Regions from separate parts of the Rudaeicoccus suwonensis genome, predicted to be linked through region 2. Evidence: predicted binding sites of a transcription regulator. Region 2 holds the regulator's gene; each other region holds the start of a gene.
The links. The regulator LexA, encoded in region 2, represses DNA repair genes until DNA is damaged. The targets are predictions, from matches to a motif close to TCGAACANNTGTTCGA.
Positions count from the first base shown of each region.

Region 1: the regulator LexA is predicted to act here: its motif matches at 3,646-3,661, upstream of BKA23_RS02335 (HNH endonuclease signature motif containing protein).
Region 3: the regulator LexA is predicted to act here: its motif matches at 2,336-2,351, upstream of BKA23_RS12475 (HNH endonuclease signature motif containing protein).

Region 1 covers NZ_VIVQ01000001.1:490,722-497,750, reverse strand. The annotation lists gene BKA23_RS02360 (sensor histidine kinase) at 1-1,097, shown strand, start outside; gene BKA23_RS02355 (response regulator) at 1,090-1,755, shown strand; gene BKA23_RS02350 (DUF6295 family protein) at 1,931-2,197, opposite strand; gene BKA23_RS02345 (dienelactone hydrolase family protein) at 2,200-2,943, opposite strand; gene BKA23_RS02340 (hypothetical protein) at 2,981-3,517, shown strand; gene BKA23_RS02335 (HNH endonuclease signature motif containing protein) at 3,668-5,455, shown strand; gene BKA23_RS02330 (DUF6918 family protein) at 5,683-6,117, opposite strand; gene BKA23_RS02325 (C40 family peptidase) at 6,250-6,924, opposite strand; cyclic di-AMP (ydaO/yuaA leader) riboswitch at 6,983-7,029, opposite strand, start outside.
Region 2 covers NZ_VIVQ01000001.1:2,284,076-2,291,104, forward strand. The annotation lists gene BKA23_RS10430 (vitamin B12-dependent ribonucleotide reductase) at 1-2,634, opposite strand, end outside; gene nrdR (transcriptional regulator NrdR) at 2,731-3,231, opposite strand; gene BKA23_RS10440 (hypothetical protein) at 3,796-4,203, opposite strand; gene lexA (transcriptional repressor LexA) at 4,514-5,233, shown strand; gene BKA23_RS10450 (NAD-dependent protein deacetylase) at 5,249-6,082, opposite strand; gene BKA23_RS10455 (LysR family transcriptional regulator) at 6,231-7,029, shown strand, end outside.
Region 3 covers NZ_VIVQ01000002.1:273,902-280,930, reverse strand. The annotation lists gene BKA23_RS12485 (cysteine dioxygenase) at 1-403, shown strand, start outside; gene BKA23_RS12480 (low temperature requirement protein A) at 444-1,730, shown strand; gene BKA23_RS12475 (HNH endonuclease signature motif containing protein) at 2,358-4,238, shown strand; gene BKA23_RS12470 (hypothetical protein) at 4,453-4,683, opposite strand; gene BKA23_RS12465 (crotonase/enoyl-CoA hydratase family protein) at 4,769-5,569, shown strand; gene BKA23_RS17840 (class I SAM-dependent methyltransferase) at 5,526-5,789, opposite strand; gene BKA23_RS12455 (peptide-N4-asparagine amidase) at 5,814-7,029, opposite strand, start outside.

The sequences.
Region 1 (7,029 bases), 1.8 Mb from region 2:
ACGATCACCGGCCGCATCGGGTCGCGATGATCGCGGTCGCGGTCCTCCTGCCGGTTCCACTGTTATGGCGCCGGCGCTGGCCGTTCGAGACCTTCCTCGCCATGTGCGTCGTCGCCTTCGTGCAGTGGGTCTTCCTGCTGCCGGTGTTCTCCGACGCCGCACTGCTGATCGGCTTGTTCACCATCAGCGTCCGGGAGACGCGTCAGCGGATCATCGTCGCCGCCGTCATCCTCGAGGTCGGCGTCATCCTCGCGGTCTGGAAGGACGCGCGCCCCAATCCGAACTGGCTGATCGCCCTGATCATGTTGTCCGGACTGGTGGTCGCCGCTGCGGCGACCGGCCGCAACGTCCGGATGCGGGCAGAGCAGTTACGCGAGTTCGAAAACCGTGCACTACGGCTCGAGTTCGAGCGCGACCAGCAGGCACAACTCGCCGCGGCCGCCGAACGCACCCGCATCGCCCGCGAACTGCACGACATCGTCGCGCACAACCTCGCAGTCATGATCAGCCTCATCGACGGCGGCCGTCTGGGCATGGATCACAACCCTGACCAGGCGCGCACCGCACTGACCGAGGCAGGGACGGTCGGCCGACGCGCGATGGCGGATCTGCGGCAGGTGCTCGGCGTACTTCGCGGACAGCAGGACGACCCCGAACGCTCGCCCGCGCCGACGATCGCCGACCTCGACAGCCTTGTCGCATCTGCCCGCGACACCGGTCTGCGGATCAGCGTCCGTATGCACGGCGACCTGCATGACCTTCCGGATCCGTTGCAGCTCAGCGTTTTTCGCATCGTCCAGGAGTCACTTACCAATGTCGTCAAGCACGCCACCGGAGCGACGTCGGTCACCGTCGACATCTCGATGACGTCCACCTCCGTCGAGATCGACGTCACCGACGACGGCACGCCGACGTCGATCGAGCCGCATGCTGTCGGCCACGGGTTGTCGGGCATCAGAGAACGGGCGGCCATGTTTCACGGCACCGCGGACGCAGGTGCCGTGGCCACCGGCTGGCGCGTGCACGCGCGCCTGACCCGTCCCGCACGAAGCGTCGAAGCACCCATTCACGTCAGTGCAGGAGCCACCCATGAGTGACGTTCGCGTCCTTCTCGTCGATGACCAACCGTTGCTGCGCATGGGTTTTCGTCTCGCACTGGAGTCGCAGGCCGAACTCGTGGTCGTCGGAGAAGCGGGCAACGGCCGCGAAGCCGTCGCGTTGAGCGGCGAACTGCGCCCCGACGTCGTCGTGATGGATGTTCGTATGCCGGTGCTCGACGGCATCGCGGCGACTGGCGAGATCGTGAACGCACATCCCGACGTCAGGATCCTGATCCTGACAACCTTCGATCTCGACGAATACGCCTTCGCCGGATTACGCGCCGGCGCAAGCGGATTCCTGCTCAAGGATGTCCCACCGGAGGATCTTGTCTCCGCGATCCGCACCATCGCCCGTGGCGACGCGGTCGTGGCTCCGCGCGTGACGCGCCGCCTTCTGGAGGAGTTCTCCGGTCGGCTCCCGGTCGACGGCGATCTCGCCCCCGCGCACACCGTCGACGATCTCACCGAGCGCGAGACCGAGGTGTTGCGCGAGCTTGCCACCGGCGCGACCAACGCCGAGATCGCCGCCCACCTGTTCCTCGCCGAGGCCACCGTCAAGACCCATGTCAGCCGCATCCTGATGAAGCTGGGCCTGCGCGATCGGGTGCAGGCCGTCATCTTCGCCTACGAGTCCCGACTGGTCGAACCGTCCTGACACGTCGACAGATTCGGCAACAGCGGCATCAGGCATCACCGCTTGCGCCGCCACGACTGGTTCTCGATCCAGCGCCCGCCGGAGTCGCACCGCTCCCGACGATCGCCAACTCGCTCGCCGGAGGTGCGCCGCGGATGAATCGCATCCGCCGCGCGGCCTCCGACATACGGGCCGGTCAGACCTTGAGTTCCTCCGGCACGGCAGCGAGTGCCTGCTGGATCGAGTCGACCAGCCGGCGCGCCGACTCAGCGGTGAGCTCGAGCGCGATCCGCTGACCAGGCCCGCGGGACGGGTCGGCCAGGTCGACGTTGAGGGTGTGCTCGGCCATGGCGTGCACCGGATGGTCGAAGTAGGTCGTCACGTCGCTGACGTGAAACCACTTGCCTTCCGGGCCTTTTGCGCTGCCGTTGACCTCGGTCTTGATCGTCGTGTACGTGCACATGCTCAGGCCCCCAGGTGGGTCGCGAAGAAGGTTTCGATGCGCTCCCAACCGTCATTGGCTGCGGCGACGTTGTAGGACGGACGGTCAACCGCAAAGAACGCGTGACCGGCGTCGTCATACGAAAAGAACTCGTGCTGCTTGTGATTCGCAGTCAGGATCTCGTCGAGCTCGGCGACAGCCTCCTGCGAGGGGAACTTGTCGTTCTTGCCGAACAACCCGAGCAGCGGCGATCGCAGCTGGGGTAGCAGCGGCACCAGGTTGGTGACCTTCAGCGGGAAGTCCGACGAGGGCGTGCCGGTGACGAACGCGCCATAACAGTCGACAGCAGCGTCCAGATCGAGATGGCACGCTGCGAGCACGGACTGACGACCACCGGAGCAGTATCCGATCACGCCGACCTTGCCGTTCGACGTGGGCAGTGCTCGCAGGTATGCCGCAGCACCCGCGACATCGCCCACGAGGCGTTCATCCGGCACGCCGCCATTGGACCGCACCATGGCGGCCGCATCGGCCGGGTCGGCACCGGGCGCCTCGCGGAAATACAGGTTGGGGCAGATCGCGTCATACCCGAGCTCGGCGAAGCGGCGGACGATCTCCTTGCTCGCCCGGTCATACCCCGGCAGGTGGTGTATGACGACGACTCCGCCGCGGGAACCCTCCTCCTCAGGCTGAGCCAGATATCCCTCGACCGGGTCACCTCCTGCGCCCTCGAATTGGATGGTGGTCGCTGTCAGAGAATCGCTCATGTCCTACTCGTATCAAACGCGTCTGAGCGGTCGCATCATGTCCAGCGTTCTTTCGGCGACGGCGGCCACGATGACCGACATGACGACGGCGCACGCACAGACCTACACCGGCTCGAACCCCCTTCGCCGACTGCGCGCGGCCTGGAAGCATGACCTCGGCCATGACGAGCGCGCCGCCATCCTCGCTTGGGCCTCGTTCACGCTGACGTTCACAGGTACCCGTGCGCTCACCCACTGGATCAAGGACGGCCACGGTCCCAAGAGCGGCGGAATGTCGTTGGGCGGCAAGCACTTCCATCACTACAACCTCGGCATCGCGATGCTCTCCGCCCTCGGAGCGGCCTCCCTGAAGTATGAGGAACGCCTCGCGCACACCCCGCTCAAACCGCTGGCGTATGGCGCTGCCAACGCGCTCATCGCCGACGAGGCGGCGCTGCTGTTGGATCTGCAGGACGTCTACTGGGCCAAGGACGGGCGCAAGAGTGTCGACATCGCGATCGGCACCATCGGTTTCGGTGGCGCCGGCATCGCGCTGGTGCCACTGATCAAGCATTCGAACGAGCGCCGCGCGTAGCAGATGGCGCGACCACGTTCTGGTCGCTGCGATCCGGGCGGGCCCGAGGTGAGTGCGCTCATACCGTGTCCGAGACATGCCCGGTCTTGTGGGCTTACCCGGCGAATCGATTTGGCTTGCGTCTCGACTCGAACGTATGTACGATGAAGTATGTCGATCACACCACTGCTGGCCGAGTCGGTGGTGGAGTCTGCCTCCAGTTCGGAGTTGCTGGAAGCGGCGGGTGTGTTGATGGTGCGGGCGTTCGAGGTGATCTGCGGTGATGCTCCCGGGTTGACCCGGGACGAACTCTTGGCGCAGGTCGAGGCCGTGCAGCGGGTCGCGAATTCGGTGGATGGTGCCCGGGTGGTGCGGATGGCGCAGGTCGCTTCGATCGAAGACGTCACCGACCTGACCGGTGAGACCGAGGGTCCACCGGTGACGTCGTGGGTGCGGCACCAGTTGGGATGGACCAACGAATGGGTCTCCTCCGAGATCGGGGCCCTGCTGGCCTGGGGTCCACGCCAAGCCGATACCCGCCTGGACCAAGCCCTGGACGCGGTCACCCTGACACCGAGACTGTTGCGGGAAGTCGGGGCTGGCCGGTTAGCGGCGGAGAAGATGCACAAGGTCACCGCCGGGTTGGGGTCCGCACCCACGGACGTGGCGGCAGCAGTCGAATCAGCACTCTTAGACCAAGGCATTGGTGGGTTGACCACCACGCAGATTGCCAGGCGGGTCCCGAGGATCCTGGCCGACCTCGACCCGACCGCAGCAGAAACCTCCGGTACGAAGACGAGGGAGCGTGAGGTTGGAGTGTCCTGTCGCGCTAGTCATGTGCCGGGGTTGAGTGAGATCAAGGTCGTGCTGGACTCCGCCCAAGCAGCGCGGATCATGTCCGCAGTCGAGCAACTGGCCCGGCAACTACACCAGGACGCGGTGAAGGTGATCAGCCTGCCGCAATGCCGTGTCGACGCCCTGGTGGACCTGGTGTTGCAAAACGCACACATCGACACCCACCTCACCTTCCACATCCCCGTCCTGACCGGCGCCTACCCCGACACCACCGGCACCGCTGGCGTGGCTGGTGACGCTGGAGTCAGTGATGCTGGATCCGGTGCTGGCGTGTTCGGTGATGGTGCGGATACTGCACGGGCACAGGTCGCGGCATTGTGTGACCGGTTGTTCCCCGACCCGCACACCATGGGCTGGACCCAGGTCGTCCGTACCGAGAACAACCCACCACCGGATGAAGAGTGGAACCTTGATGGCGAGGGATGGTCCCCGTGCGGGTGGCCAGAACCACCCGACGACGTCTTCGATGATGATCCTGACCATGAAATCGACTGGGACACCGCCCTGGCACACCTGGTCGACTCGCTACCCGACCCACCACTGGACGGCGTCTTCACCGCCGACCCGCACTTCGGTGACTACCCCGACATTGGTGCCCCGACCAACCCGGTCACTGTGCCCGACACGGCCAACCTGGTCGCACCATCACGGCACGTCATGCCGTCGGCGTCAGCGCCGGCAATAGCGGGGGCGGGTCCGGTGATCGTGCCGGGCGTCGGCACGATCCTGCCCTCCCACGTCCACGCGTTGACCAGCACGCTGGGAGTGTCCCTGGCACGCACACTCCTGGACGCGACCACCGGTGTGCTGGTCCAAGCAACCTCCACCAAGTACCGCCCCACCGCCGGCATTGCCCGATTCGTCAAAGACCGTGACCAGCACTGCCGGTTCCCCGGCTGCACCCAACCCGCCACCTACTGCGACGCCGACCACGTCACCCCCTGGCCGGCAGGCGCTACGACCCCGGCGAACCTGCAATCCCTGTGCCGCCACCACCACCGCGTCAAACACCAAACCCGGTGGCAGGTCACCATGACCACCGACGGCGTCTGCACCTGGACCAGCCCCAGCGGACGCAACTACCTCACCCAACCCGCCGACTGAAACGTCTCCCGACCCGCCGGCAGTGGCAAAGGTGCGCCGCGCTGGTTGGTTCGACGCCCCTGACCGGCGATCACCAGCAACTCGCCCGACGACGGCCGGGGCGGTCAGCAGGAACCCTTCGAAACATCACGCCGTTACTCGCCCGTCAATCTGCGCAGGATCCTCTGCATGCACGCAAGCCCCGCCAGGACCTGATCCGTGGCGGGGCTCGCGTGCATCGCAGCGGCTCAGCCGGCGTACCGCTGGAAGGTCGCGCCCAGTCGCGGCAACGCCGCCTTGACGTTTTCGTGGGCCTTGCCGCGCACGCTTCCATAGGCCTTCTGCAGCGGCGCGCGGTCAGTCGCAGCCGCACGACGGTCAGTCACGGCGAGCAGCGCATCCGCCACCTCGTCGCCGCGACCCGCCAGATAGGCACCGAAGTCGCCAGCCCCACCGAAGTCGACCCAGAACGGGTCGAGCGCAACGGCGAAATCTGGCAGCATCCGGTCGGTTGCGGTCTCTGCGATGGTGGGACTGACCTTCCGAACCGCCGCGTAGGCACCTTTGATCGCCATACCGCCCAGCCCCTTCTTGTCCTTCACCTCGGCATCGACGACGCCCACCAGATCGGCGACGAGGTGAGGGCGACGCGCGGGGTCGAGCACAGTCTCAGAGAGTGTCACGAACGAGTCCTTGTCTGCGGGGTGTATGCCGGTGGCATTCGGGTCGAGCGCCACCACGTGAACGACCACGCTCCGCAACCGGGAGTTCCGGCCGCGGAGCGTGGTCGTGGAAAAGCGTTAAAGCGTCTCGGCTCAGAAGCGGCCGTAGGCCACGGGAGTCGTGTAGATCGACTGGATCTGCACGACGGTGCCCGGGCGCGGAGCGGCGATCATCATGCCGTTACCGATGTAGATACCGACGTGGTAGGCGTACGAGCCGCTGCCGAAGAACACCAAGTCGCCTGGCTGCGGGGTGCTCACCAGGGTCGCAGCGTCCATCTGGGCGGTGGCGGTGCGGGGAATGGAGATGCCGGCCTGCGCATACACGTACTGGGTCAGACCCGAGCAGTCGAAACCGGACGGGCTTTCGCCACCGTAGACGTACGGCGTGCCGAGGTACCGCTCAGCGATCGCGACGATGCCGGTCGCGGCCGGGAGCGTCTGCTTCGGGTTGGTCTGCACAGGACTCTGGTAACCGGACCCGCTGGTCAAGGAGACCGTGCTCACCGATGAGGTGCGGGGGCGCACCTGGGCTGTCTGCACGACGAGCGACTTGGCCTTGACGTTCGCGCTCAGCTGCGGGTCAGCCTTGACGATCTCGGCCAAGAGCTGACGCGCCTGGGTGGCCTGGGGCACGGAGTGAGCTGCGGGAGCCGCCGTGATCGTGGCGACTCCGTCAGCGGCCTGAGCGGCCTGCGGGGCGGCGATGGATGCGACGAGACCACCGGTCACAGCAACGGCTGCGGAGACGCGAGCTGTGGAGTTCAAGGTGGTCGAAAGCTTGCTCGGGGCGCGGTGACGACCGCGGGGGGCAATGACGGACAACGAGATACCTCTCCGGCGCCTACGAGGTGAGCTGTCGGGCTCGGGAGG
Region 2 (7,029 bases):
CAACTCGGAGCCATCCGGCTCGGATGCTGCTGCGTCGTCGGTGGCTTCGGCATACGACCCGGTCTCGAGCTGACGAGCCCGCTCGGCCGAGGTGTGGATGCCCATGAACGAGCGCGTCTCGAAGTCCAGGTGGTCCAGCGCCAGACGACGGAAGACGTAGTCCATGATCGACTGCGCCATTCGCACGTCCGGGTCGTCGGTCATGCCGGCCGGCTCGAAGCGCATGTTCGTGAACTTCTCGACGTAGGTCTCCAACGGGACGCCGTATTGCAGGGCCACCGAGATCGACAGGGCGAAGGCCTCCATCATGCCGCCGAGCGTCGACCCCTGCTTGCCCAGTCGCAGGAAGATCTCGCCGAGCTGACCATCGTCATACGTGCCGGCGGTGAGATATCCCTCGGCGCCGCCGACGGCGAACGACGTGGTCTGCGAGGTGCGGCGCTTGGGCAGGCGACGACGCACCGGGCGGTACTCGACGACCTTTTCCACGACCTTCTCGGCAGCTTCTGCTTTGTCCTTGGCAGTGGACCCACCGTCGGACAACGGCTGACCCACCTTGCAGTTGTCGCGATAGACCGCGAGCGCCTTCAGGCCCAGCTTCCAGCCCTCGAGGTGCACCTCGGCGATCTCCTCGACCGTCGCCGACTCCGGCAGGTTGACCGTCTTGGAGATGGCACCCGACAGGAACGGCTGCGTCGCGGCCATCATCCGCACATGGCCCATGGGGGCAATCGCCCGCTGGCCCATCGCGCAGTCGAAGACCTCGTAGTGCTCGGGCTTCAAGCCGGGCGCATCGATGACGTGGCCCTTGTCGGCGATGTGCTCGACGATGGCCTCGATCTGCTCACCCTGGTAGCCGAGCTTCTTCAACGCCCGCGGGATCGTCTGGTTGACGATCTGCATCGAACCGCCACCGACAAGCTTCTTGAACTTCACCAGCGAGAAGTCGGGCTCGATGCCGGTGGTGTCGCAGTCCATCATGAAGCCGATGGTGCCGGTCGGTGCGAGCACCGACGCCTGCGCGTTACGGAAGCCGTTCTTGGCGCCGAGTTCGACGACGTCGGCCCACGCCTTGGTGGCGTAGCGGTGGATTTCGGAATCCATCGCGTCCAGCGTCCGGACCTGGTCGTTGGCAGCCTGGTGCTTGCGCATGACCCGCTGGTGCGGCTCGGCGTTGCGGGCGTAGCCGGCATACGGGCCGACGACCGCGGCAAGCTCGGCGGACCGCTTGTATGCCGCACCGGTCAGCAGCGAGGTGATCGCCGCAGCCAGCGAACGACCACCCTCGGAGTCGTAACCGTGGCCGGTCGCCATCAGCAGCGCGCCCAGGTTGGCGTAACCGATGCCCAGCTGACGGTAGTCGCGTGTGGTCACACCGATCGACTCGGTCGGGAAGTCGGCGAAGCAGATCGAGATGTCCATCGCCGTGATGACCAGCTCGACGACCTTCTGGAAGGCCGCGACGTCGAAGGTGTCGTCATCGCGCAGGAACTTCAACAGGTTCAGTGACGCCAGGTTGCAGGAGCTGTTGTCCAGCGACATGTACTCCGAGCACGGATTCGAGGCGGTGATGCGGCCGGTTTCGGGGTTGGTGTGCCAGGCGTTGATCGTGTCGTCGTACTGGATGCCGGGGTCGGCACACTCCCACGCGGCCTTGTTGATCTTGTCGAAGAGGCCACGGGCGTCGACGTGTTCGATGACCTCACCGGTGCCGCGGGCGCGCAGACCGAAGGAGGTGCCCTCCTCCACCGCGCGCATGAACTCGTCACTGACACGGACGGAGTTGTTGGCGTTCTGATACTGCACCGAGGTGATGTCTCGGCCGCCGAGATCCATGTCGAAACCGGCGTCGCGCAGCGCGCGAATCTTGTCTTCCTCACGCGCCTTGGTCTCGATGAACTCCTCGATGTCGGGGTGGTCGACGTCGAGGACAACCATCTTGGCCGCACGACGGGTGGCACCACCGGACTTGATGGTGCCCGCAGACGCGTCGGCACCACGCATGAACGACACCGGACCGCTGGCGGTGCCGCCGGAGGACAGCAGCTCCTTGGACGAGCGGATGCGTGACAGGTTGAGGCCGGCGCCGGAGCCGCCCTTGAAGATGAAGCCCTCTTCCTTGTACCAGTTGAGGATCGAGTCCATCGAGTCCTCGACGCTGAGGATGAAGCACGCCGACACCTGCTGCGGGGACTTGGTGCCCACGTTGAACCACACCGGCGAGTTAAAACTGAACACCTGGTGCAGCAGTGACCAGGTCAGCTCGTGCTCGAAGATCTCGGCATCGTCGTCGGAGGCGAAATAACCGTTGTCCTTGCCGGCCTTGACGTAGGTCAGCACGACGCGGTCGATCAGCTGCTTGAGGCTGGTCTCACGAGCGGGTGTGCCGAGCGCGCCACGGAAGTACTTCGTCGTGACGATGGTCGAGGCGTTCAATGACCACGTCTCGGGGAACTCCACACCGCGCTGTTCGAAGATGGTCTCGCCGGTCTTCCAGTTCTGCTGCACGACATCGCGCGACTCCCAGGTGACCTCGTCATACGGATGCACACCAGGGGTGGTGAAGATGCGTTCGACGTGCACGCCCGCACCTGCGCGGCGAGTCTTCGGACGGGTGTCGGCCGTGTCTGTCATGCGTGTCCTCCAAGAGATGTATGGCGATGTGGTGCGGATGACGAAGGTGGAACTGCAGGTATGTCGGGCGGTGCTGAGATCGGGTGCTGTCGTCTGTCAATCAGTGTCGCTGGGACCACCGACAGCGGTGGCGGGCTCGACACCGCTCGCTGCGCGTTCGGCGCGCAACAGCGTGATCGCGGCCTCGAAGTCCTCCAGGTTGTCGAATGCCTGGTAGACGCTGGCGAACCGCAGATAGGCGACCTCGTCCAGGCTGCGCAGCGGTGCAAGCACTGCCAGACCCACGTCGTGGGCGTCGATCTCGGCGGCGCCTAGCATGCGGATCGACTCCTCGACCTGCTGGGCGAGCAGGGCCAGGTCGTCCTCGCTGACCGGGCGCCCCTGGCAGGCTTTGCGGACGCCGACCAGCACCTTGCCGCGACTGAACGGCTCGCTGGCACCGGATCGCTTCACGACAGTGAGGCTGGCAGTTTCGAGCGTGGAAAAGCGTTTGCCGCACGTCGGGCACTGGCGGCGCCGCTTGATGCATGTGCCGTCGTCACTGGTGCGGCTGTCGACGACGCGGCTGTCGTCGTGGCGGCAGAACGGGCAGTGCATCGCGGCTCCCTCCGAGTCGATGACCTGTGACCTATGACGGTCGGGCTGTATGACGGCAACAGCACTCCCGCACCCATGCCCGACCGCCTCACCGGTGCGGGAGAAAGCGGGCATGACAGAACCACCGCACTCGGGCTCTGTGGATGCCGTTGTGGGTAACCGGTGGATATATTGGGGACTACATGTGGACGACTTACATCCATGTAACTACTAGATGTAGGGATATTAGGCCGAGTCCACACAAGTCGCAAGACCCCTGGCGCGCCGCTCACAAAAGCGCAGGTCATGGCGTCGGAAACGACTGCGTAACGGCGTGTCGCCACCCCCGTGCGGCTCCCGACAGTGTCCCGCTACGCGCACAGACCGTGCCCTCCATGCGCTACGCACAGTGAGCCCCGTGCGGAATGTCCGACCGCACGGGGGCCATAGGAGCCCCACCGTCGAACATCGACGCTGGCACGCCTCACCTCTCACCCGGCGTGTGACGCCGGGGCCGCAGTTGCCGCCCCGGCGTCACATGGTGCGTGGTAGGCCGACATGGCGCTCTCCCCCAACACGCGACATTCAGCGCGTGATGATCAGGCGCTCGCCCGCGCCCACTTGACTGGAGTTCAGTTGGTTGACGATCTGCATACGCGCCACCGCGTCGTCGATCGAGAGCTTCGGATACGCCTCGTGCGCGATCTGCGACAACGTCTGGCCCGGCTGCACCGTGACCGTCTGCTGCGGCGCCGGCACTCCGGGCGATGCCAACGAGGCCCAGGAGCCGCCGACGACCGTGCACACCACAGCAGCACCGACGACGCCGAGCAGCAGGCGAGCGCGCCGCGTGAGGCGGATCGGCCTGGCGGTCGTCGCCGGCCGAGCGACGGAACTGCGACCGGCTGCAGCAGGACCGGTCGGGACCGACTGCAGATGACGGCGTCGCGCCGGCTCGGTGGTCGGGCAAGCCCACTGGGTGACTGCGCTCATGTCTTCCTCCCATGAATCTGCGTGCGGTGACGCGACGTCTGCGGATGACACCCGACTCACCGTGAGCCGGTGCGTCGATGTGTCGGTCGAACACCCGTGCGATCGCACGTCTGTACGATTTATAGCACGCTTGTTCGGATTCGTGGAGACACGCGTCGTACAAATGTTTGGCACTTGTGTCCGAACCGCATACGCTTGTCTCACGTGAAGAACTCAACCAGCGACCACCGACAGCCCCTCGGTGCAACCTGGAAAATGTGCGACATTGCAGGCATTTCATCGATCAGGGGCGGGATGAGGAGACGCGTCGATGGCTGAAGTTCACCGGCTGCCCGATCGGTCAGGCGAACGCCTGACGACCCGACAGACGAAGGTGCTGCAGGTGATCCGCAATTCGGTCGATCGACGTGGCTACCCGCCGAGTTTGCGTGAGATCGGCGACGCAGTCGGGCTCACCAGCCCCAGTTCGGTGGCACATCAATTGACCATGCTGGAACGCAAGGGGTACCTGCGACGCGATCCCAATCGCCCACGCGCCATCGAGGTCATCGATCCCGAGGCGACCAAGGACACCCGCGGTTACCGCGGCGGGTCGAGCGTCACGACGGTCGACGAATCCAGCTTCGACGAGACCGACCTCGGCAACCAGCAGCCGGCAGCGGCATACATCCCGGTGGTCGGTCGTATCGCCGCGGGCGGGCCCATCCTTGCCGACGAAGTCGTCGAGGACGTCTTCCCGCTGCCCAAGCAGATCGTCGGCGAAGGCGACCTGTTCCTGCTCAAGGTTGTCGGCAACTCCATGATCGACGCTGCGATCTGCGACGGCGACTGGGTCGTCGTGCGGCAGCAGCCGACGGCCACCAACGGAGACATCGTCGCGGCGATGATCGATGGCGAGGCCACGGTCAAGACCTTCCGCCGGACCGACGGAAAGGTGTGGCTCATCCCGCACAACGACGCGTTCGAGCCCATCGACGGCGACGAGGCGACTGTCCTGGGCAAGGTGACAGCCGTCCTGCGCAGTATCTGAGAAGGACCTGACGGGTCAGGACGTCTGAAGTTCCTCCACCAGACGGGTCAGGCTGGCGCCCAACGGCGCATCGATGTGCACCGACAACTCATCCTCGCGCGCCCGCGTCCAGCCATGCGTGATCAGGAGCACCGGGAGACCGGATCGGGCCGCCCGTCGCACGAACCGGTAGCCCGACATGACCGCAAGAGATGATCCGAGCACCAGCAATCCGCTCGCGGCGTCAACCGCGTCGAAACACGATTGAACAACGTCCTTGGGTACCGACTCGCCGAACATCACGACATCCGGTTTCAACAGGTCAGATCCACACACCAGACAGTGACCCACTCGGAACCCCGCGATCGCCGTCTCCGCCAACGCGACGTCGCCATCCGGGCGTAGGGGCCCGTCGAAGGACCGATCGAAATCCGGGTTGGCCTCGGTGAGCCATTGGTCGACGATGGCGCGGGCGTAACGCTCCCCGCAGTTCATGCACACCACCTGCGCCAGGCTGCCGTGCAGTTCGACCACGTCGTGCGCACCGGCTCGTTGGTGCAGCCCGTCGACGTTCTGGGTGATGATCGACCCGACGTATGCCGCGGACTGTAGCGCCGCCACGGCCCGATGGCCCGCATTGGGCGTGGCTGCGGCAAAGCGGGGCCACCCGACATACGAACGCGCCCAGTAGCGTTGCCGCGCAACGGGACTCGCCAAAAGCTCCTGCGCGGTCATCGGCTGGATCCGGCGCTCACCATCGGCGCCGCGGTAGTCGGGGATGCCTGATTCGGTGGACAGGCCGGCGCCGGTGAGCGCGACGAGCCCGCCGGCAGCAACCAACTCGCGCAGGCGTTGCCAGTCGTTCGTCACATCGCCAACCTCTCACACCGGGATCTGTGGTTCGGGGTGGTGGGCCAGGAAGGACCACTGGCTGCGGCACACCTGCTGACGTCGGACCGTCGATCACCCGAGCATCGACATCTCCCGATTCCGATAACAACGGGTTATTCTCGATTGCATGATCGATGCAGCGGGGCTTCGGGTGATCAAAGCCATCAGCGATGAGGGCAGTTTCACCGCCGCAGCGGCCTCCCTGGGATACTCCCAGCCGGCGATCTCGCAGATGGTGCGGCGATTGGAGGAACGCACCGGCACTGTGCTGGTCGAGCGCCTCGGGCGAAACGTCCGGTTGACCGAAGCGGGACTGGTGCTCGCTCGTCACGCGGTCGCTGTGCTGGCGGCACTTCAGGCAGCAGAGTCCGAGGTCGCCGCCATCGCAGGTTTGCGTGCGGGGCGTGTTCGCCTGATGGCTTTCCCATCATCGTCGTCCACGCTGGTTCCCAGAGCGCTCGCCTTGGTCAAGCAACGATTCCCTGACGTTCAGGTCAGCTTCACCGAGGCCGAACCGCCGGAGTCGTTGGCAGCGCTGCGGTCGGGTGAGTGCGATGTGGCCGTCGCCTTCGCCTACGAAGGCACGGACCTGGCGCGTGGCGAAGAGGATCTGGACGCGTTCGTCACCCGCAAACTGCTGGACGACGAGGTGCGCCTGGCCGTGCCGACGGATCATCCGCTGGCCGCCACCGAGCGGGTCAATCTTGCCGCGCTGGCCACCGAGCCGTGGATTGCTGGATGCCCCCGCTGTCGCGGACACCTGTTGTCGCTGGCGTCCCGCGCCGGTTTCACGCCCGACGTCGCGTTCGAGACCGAGGATTACGTTGCGGTGATGGGTTTGGTCGCCGAGGGGCTGGGCGTGGCACTCATCCCGGATCTCATCCGCCGGTCCGCCAGCCACCCCGGGATTGTCACCCTGCCGATCG
Region 3 (7,029 bases), on a different contig from region 2:
GGTGGCAAGGCTTTTCGCCTCGGATCCTGACCTGGCATCGCGCATCGACCGCACGGCCGGCGAACGTCAGCGGTTGATTTTGTCCGACACTCCGCACCTTGAGGTGCTGCTGATGAGTTGGCCGGCTGGTGCAAGCACTGGATGGCACGACCACGGTGACGCCAGCGGCGCGTTCGTCGTCGTCGAGGGAGTCCTCGGCGAGGAGATATGGCGCGGCGGATCGATCACCGAACACGATCTGTGTGCGGGCGACGAGCGCTCATTCGGATCGGGCCACCTGCACACGATGACCAACCTTGGCGATGACATGGCTGTCAGTGTGCATGCCTACTCGCCGGGCCTGACCGAGATGACGCCCTACGAGTGGGTCGACAACAAGCCGGTGCCGGTCGCGGTCGACTGACCACGCGCACGATCGCGCCGCGCCTGACATCATCCTCGGCATGGCGCCGCACCAGACACCTGCCGAAGCCGCCAGCCGCAGCGGGCTGGCACACGCCGTCGTTCGGATGACCGGACGCGATCCCAAGGAAGAGGGGCGCGTTTCGACACCCCTGGAGTTGTTGTTCGACCTCACCTTCGTCGTCGCGGTCGGCACCGCAGCCGACAAATTCGCCGAGTTGCTGTCCGAGGGCCACGTCGGTGGAGCACTGCTCGGCTTCGGCCTGGCGATGTTCGCGATCAGTGTCGCCTGGATCAACTTCACCTGGTTCGCCTCCGCCTTCGACACCGACGACTGGGTCTACCGGATCTTCACCATGGGCCAGATGATCGGCGTGGTCGTCTTCGCTCTGGGACTGCCGTCGATGTTTCACTCGATCGAGCAGGGCGGTCACCTGGACATGCGCGCGATCGTCCTGGGCTATGTGGTGATGCGGGTTGCCATGAGCGGGCAGTGGTGGCGCGCGGCACGACAGTCCCCGGCATACAGAACGGTCTGTATGGCGAATATCCGATGGGTGCTGTTGTTGCAGATCGGCTGGGTCGTGTTGGCACTGCTGCACATTGGGCTGGTCACCGCGTTCATCGGCGCGGTTGTGCTCGGCGCGCTCGAACTACTGCTGCCGGTGTTCGCTCAGGGGCATGCCGACGGCACTCCGTGGCATCCGCACCACATTGCCGAGCGTTACGGATTGTTCGCGATCATCACGCTGGGCGAGGGAGTCGTCGGCACGATTGCGTCGTCGCAGGGGCTGCTCGGCGGTGACAACGGCACACACTGGACGTGGAATGCGGTCGCCGTGGTGGTGTGCGGCGTGGGGCTGACCTTCGGGATGTGGTGGGTGTATTTCGCGACGCCGTTCGGGGAGTTGCTGGAGTTGCGCCCGCGACGTGGGTATCTGTTCGGTTACGGCCACATCCTGGTGTTCGTCGCCATCGCTGCGACCGGCGCCGGACTGCATGTGGCCGGGCTCTATCTGGAACACGAATCCGCGCTGCACCGGGTGGCCGTCGTGCTGTCCATCGCCATACCGGTGGGCGGGTTTTTGCTCCTCGTCTATGGATTGCACACGCTGTTGTTCTCGTACGCCGACAAGGTGCACGTCCTGCTGATCGCGCTGACGGGCGCGGTGCTCGCGCTGGCGGTGGTGCTGGCGGCGGCGGGCGTGCCGACGGCCGTGTGTCTGCTGGTGATCACGGTTGCGCCATTCGTGTCGGTGGTCGGGGCCGAGACCGTCGGGCACAACCATCAGAAGGTGATGTTCGCCGCACTGGAGGGGAATGACTAGCTGCATCGAGCTGATGGGCAGGACGGGCCATTCGGTGTGAGTGCTGGAGTGGTTCGCGCTGTATCAGGACATCGGTGACATTCGGTGCGTCCGGGTGTGCGGTGCGAACCGGTCGAGTCGGGTCAGTCGTCTGCCCTCGGACTTCCGTCGGCAGGGTCAGGTCGCGCCTTGCGGCGTTTGAAATCGATATGCGGGAGGCTAGGAATCGCTCCTGTCCCCGCTGACTCTGACCGGCCACTGATGTTCTGAGACCGGGCGCTGCCCAGCGACCGGGGGTCGCCGGGCCGCCCAGCGATCGGGGTCGAGTGTCACCGATGTCTTCCGGGATCGGAGTGCACCTGATCGATCCACTGTTATTGGCCGTCGATCGGCCCGGGTCGAAGGTGTGACCACCAGATGCAGTCTCGTATCGGCGGGCCGATCGCTCAGGCGCGTGGCGTTCGGTACTAACAGGGCGTTGTACTGTCACGTATGACCTGATGCTGAGCGGCGATTTCAATTGGTCGCCGACATATCGAGTGACCTAATGGTGTCTGCGACCGGGTGTCGAGTGCCCTCCATGCCTTGAAAGATGAACTTCGGGGGCGGAACCCTTGATCATTTTCTCGAACGTATGTACGATGAGGTATGTCGATCACACCACTGCTGGCCGAGTCGGTGGTGGAGTCTGCCTCCAGTGCGGAGTTGTTGGAAGCGGCGGGTGTGTTGATGGTGCGGGCGTTCGAGGTGATCTGCGGTGATGCTCCCGGGTTGACCCGGGACGAACTCTTGGCGCAGGTCGAGGCCGTGCAGCGGGTGGCGAATTCGGTGGATGGTGCCCGGGTGGTGCGGATGGCGCAGGTCGCTTCGATTGAAGACGTCACCGACCTGTCCGGTGAGACCGAGGGTCCGCCGGTGACGTCGTGGGTGCGGCACCAGTTGGGGTGGACCAACGAGTGGGTCTCTTCCGAGATCGGGGCCCTGCTGGCGTGGGGTCCACGCCAAGCCGATACCCGCCTGGACCAAGCCTTGGACGCGGTCACGCTGACACCGAGACTGTTGCGGGAAGTCGGGGCTGGCCGGTTAGCGGCGGAGAAGATGCACAAGGTCACCGCCGGGTTGGGGTCCGCACCCACGGACGTGGCGGCAGCAGTCGAATCAGCACTCTTAGACCAGGGCATTGGTGGGTTGACCACCACGCAGATTGCCAGGCGGGTCCCGAGGATCCTGGCCGACCTCGACCCGACCGCAGCAGAAACCTCCGGTACGAAGACGAGGGAGCGTGAGGTTGGAGTGTCCTGTCGCGCTAGTCATGTGCCGGGGTTGAGTGAGATCAAGGTCGTGCTGGACTCAGCCCAAGCAGCGCGGATCATGTCCGCAGTCGAGCAACTGGCCCGGCAACTACACCACGACGCGGTCGAGGTGATCAGTTTGCCGCAATGCCGGGTCGATGCGTTGGTGGATCTGGTGTTGCAGAACGTCCACATCGACACCCACCTCACTTTCCAGGTCCCCGTCATGACCGGGGTATTCCCGGCCGACACCACCTCCGCGGCCTCTGTCGGCGACACCACCGCAACCACCACCGGAACTGGTGCGGCGACCGCTTTTGATGCTGCCGCGGCATGCGCCACTGCCACAGGGTCGGCATCCGCCGCAGCCGGTGTCGCTGGCACTGTCACCGGTGGTGCTGTGGTCGGTGGTGCTGTGGTCGGTGATGGTTCGGATACTGCCCGGGCACGGGTCGCGGCATTGTGTGACCGGTTGTTCCCCGACCCGCACACCATGGGCTGGACCCAGGTTCACCGCTGCGAGAACGACCCGCCACCACCCGACGACCAGGACGGGTGGACCCATGGAATGTCGCCGGAACCACCGGACGACGTCTTCGATGATGATCCTGACCATGAAATCGACTGGGACACCGCCCTGGCACACCTGGTCGAGTCGTTACCTGACCCGCCACTGGAAGGCGTCTTCACCGCCGACCCGCACTTCGGTGACTACCCCGACATTGGTGCCCCGACCGACCTGGTCACTGTGCCCAACACGGCCAACCTGGTCGCACCATCACGGCACGTCATGCCGTCGGCGTCAGCGCCGGCAATAGCGGGGGTGGGTCCGGTCATCGTGCCGGGCGTCGGCACGATCCTGCCCTCCCACGTCCACGCGTTGACCAGCACGCTGGGAGTGTCCCTGGCACGCACACTCCTGGACGCGACCACCGGTGTCCTGGTCCAAGCAACCTCCACCAAATACCGCCCCACCGCCGGCATCGCCCGATTCGTCAAAGACCGGGACCAGCACTGCCGGTTCCCCGGCTGCACCCAACCCGCCACCTACTGCGACGCCGACCACGTCACCCCCTGGCCGGGTGGTGCGACCACACCGGCGAACCTGCAGTGCCTGTGCCGGCACCACCACCGGGTCAAGCACCAAACCCGGTGGCAGGTCACCATGACCACCAAGGGTGTGTGCACCTGGACCAGTCCTGGCGGACGCGAATACCTCACCCGACCCGCCGACTGAACCACAGCTGATGCGTGCAGCCGGCCGGCTCGTCTGTATACCTGACCTTATGGGACTGGTCACCAACTCCGCGCGAGACGACCAGCCGGCTGAACCGCGAACGAAGCCGATCTCCGAAAGCGTCCGCGTTCACCTCTCGACGGTGGCTAGGGAGATAAAGATGGCAAGAGTCGATGGCGGCTCATCGGATGGTGATCTGCCGCGAGCGCAGTAACTACTTCCGTCGACGTCCGCGCACCAGATAGGCGAGAGGCACGAGGCCGGCCGAGTTGAGCACGATGATCGCGCCCGCCCATACCGGCTTGCTGCCACGCACCTGAGATGCGGGACGTCGCGCAAGGTCGACGAGCGCAACAACCTTGACGGCGCCTTCGACTGCTGCCGTTACCTTGATGGCCCGTCGCGTTGCCGGACTGAGCTGCGACCAGCCTCGATGTGTCGTCATGGGAAGCAAGTGTCCTCCCGTGGGAGCCATGCGGATGCCGGCGACGCATGATCAGGCGAGGCCGACTGCGGCATACGCTGGCTGCATGCCTTCGAATATCAGCGTCGACATCGCCGACGGCATTGCCGATGTGCGACTGGACCGTCCGGACAAGCTCAACGGTCTGACCATGCAGATGCTGACCGGGCTTGCCGGTGCTGCCCACCGGCTGCGGTCGGATCGCTCGCTGCGCGCGGTCATCCTGTCGGGCACGGGCGACTCGTTCTGTGCCGGTCTCGATTTCAAGGCGGTCAGCGAGAATCCCCGCCAGATTCCGATGGGCATGATTCCGCGTCCGACGCGCGGCACGAACGCCTTTCAAGAAGCATGCTGGGCGTGGCGCCGGGTGCCGGTGCCGGTGATCGCTGCGATCCACGGCCACTGTTATGGAGGCGGCGTGCAGATCGCCCTCGGCGCCGATCTGCGTGTGACGGCTCCTGACGCGAAATGGTCTGTGCTCGAAGGAAAGTGGGGGCTGATCCCCGACATGACCGGAGTTCGGGCGCTGGCCGAACTCGTTGGCATAGAGACCGCGAAACGACTCACGATGACCGCCGAAGTCATTTCCGGCGAAGAAGCCGCACGCCTCGGCCTGGTCGGGCAGGTCAGCGAGCGTCCGTATGACGATGCCCGTGCTCTCGCCGAGACGCTCACCCAGCGTTCACCCGACGCGCTTGCTGCAGCAAAGCGGCTGTTCGACACCACCTGGAATGCATCGCCGCGACACACCTTCGCCCGCGAGCGCTGGGAGCAGATCCGCCTGCTACGCGGTGCCAACTCCAAGATCGCGCGGTCGGCCGGGCTCAAACGTGAAGCGCCCGTTTTCCGTCAGCGCTCGACGCGGTGACCGGCACGATCACGCGGGCTTCTGCCAAGTGATTGAGTACCGCCACAGTGGAAGCAGTCGCCACCGCACCGACCACACGCGGAACCTGGCGACCAAGCTCGGCAGCCAGCAGGCCGTCGCCGGTGCCGACATCCAGGGCGGATCTGGTTGTGGGACGGACGTTCTTGAGGACGACGCCGTGGTAGTGGATGTTGTGATTCCAGCGGGCCCGGGTCGTCACACGCCGTCCTCGCCACGGCCCTCGTCAACTGTGCTTGTTCGAGGTCACCTGGCCATGGTCGGTGGTGATCTGGTCCCAGTAGAACCGGCCGATGTCGTTGGTGCCGACATACGAGGTCGTCGAGTGGCCGTCGGATTCGCTGGTCACGCCGTTCGCGCGGGCGAGGACCCCGTACGACGACACGTTCCAGTCCCACGCGCGCAGCGTCGGCCACCGCTGACCTGTGGACGACGTTGCGCTCGCAACGATCTGGCTCATGTCCACCGTGCCGCTGAGCGAGAAGTTGTTGTCATCGACGTAACTCGCGGCGGAGAAGTCAACCGAAATCGGGTACGACTCCTTCAGCGTCGAACTGCTGATGATCCGCCGTCCGATCCGCGACACCGACTGCGAACTCATGTCATCGGTCTGCTTGATGCTCTGCACCAGGCCGGCGTCACCGATCGTGCCGGAGTTGTCGTAGTTACGGTTCGTCGTCACCGTCGTCACGACGCGGCCCGCGGAGGTGTTGACATACCCGGTGAGAGTGTCCGCGCGAGAAGCGGTTTCGTCATACGTGACAGAACCGTTGGTGAGCGGCCCGGCGGTCGTCTTCGTTGTCGGCGCCGCAGGCACCGAGCTGCTGATCAGTCCGCCAGAGGTCTGCTTGAGGTGATGGTCGGTGTAGAGAAAGAGCACCGCCGTCACATTCCAGACGTCGCCGATCGGGTTGATCGTGACCGAGATCGTGTGCGACTTGCCGTCCACGAGTTGTCCGGCAAAGGGCGTCAGATCGAGCGACTCCGGCCGCAGGTCGAGCGTGTCGATCGCGAGCACCGGCCGCCACAGCGTCGGCACGATGCCGCCGGAGTAGATGTGCGGGAATGTCCCGACCGCGCCCGCTCGCGTCCCGTCGACGGACACCAGCGCTTCGCGGTAGGCACCCGCTGCGCACAGCCCGTCGCCGGGGAAGTCGGCCGCCACCTGGTTGGGCACCGCGGTGAACCACTGCTCGTCACAGCCGTTGCCTTTGAGCGTCGTCTCGAGTCGCGCGCCGGTGATGTTGCGAGGTAGATCGGTCAACGTCGCTGTGGCCGTTGAGTTTCCGGGGCTGAGGTCCGAGATCGGCACCCCGATGACCTTGTCCGGCTCGGTGGGGGCGGGATTCGCCCGGTCGGCCATGTAATACGTGATCGACACCGTCTGGTCGTAGTTGCCGGTGTAGACATTCGTCACATAGTTGCCGATGCCGCCGGAGAAC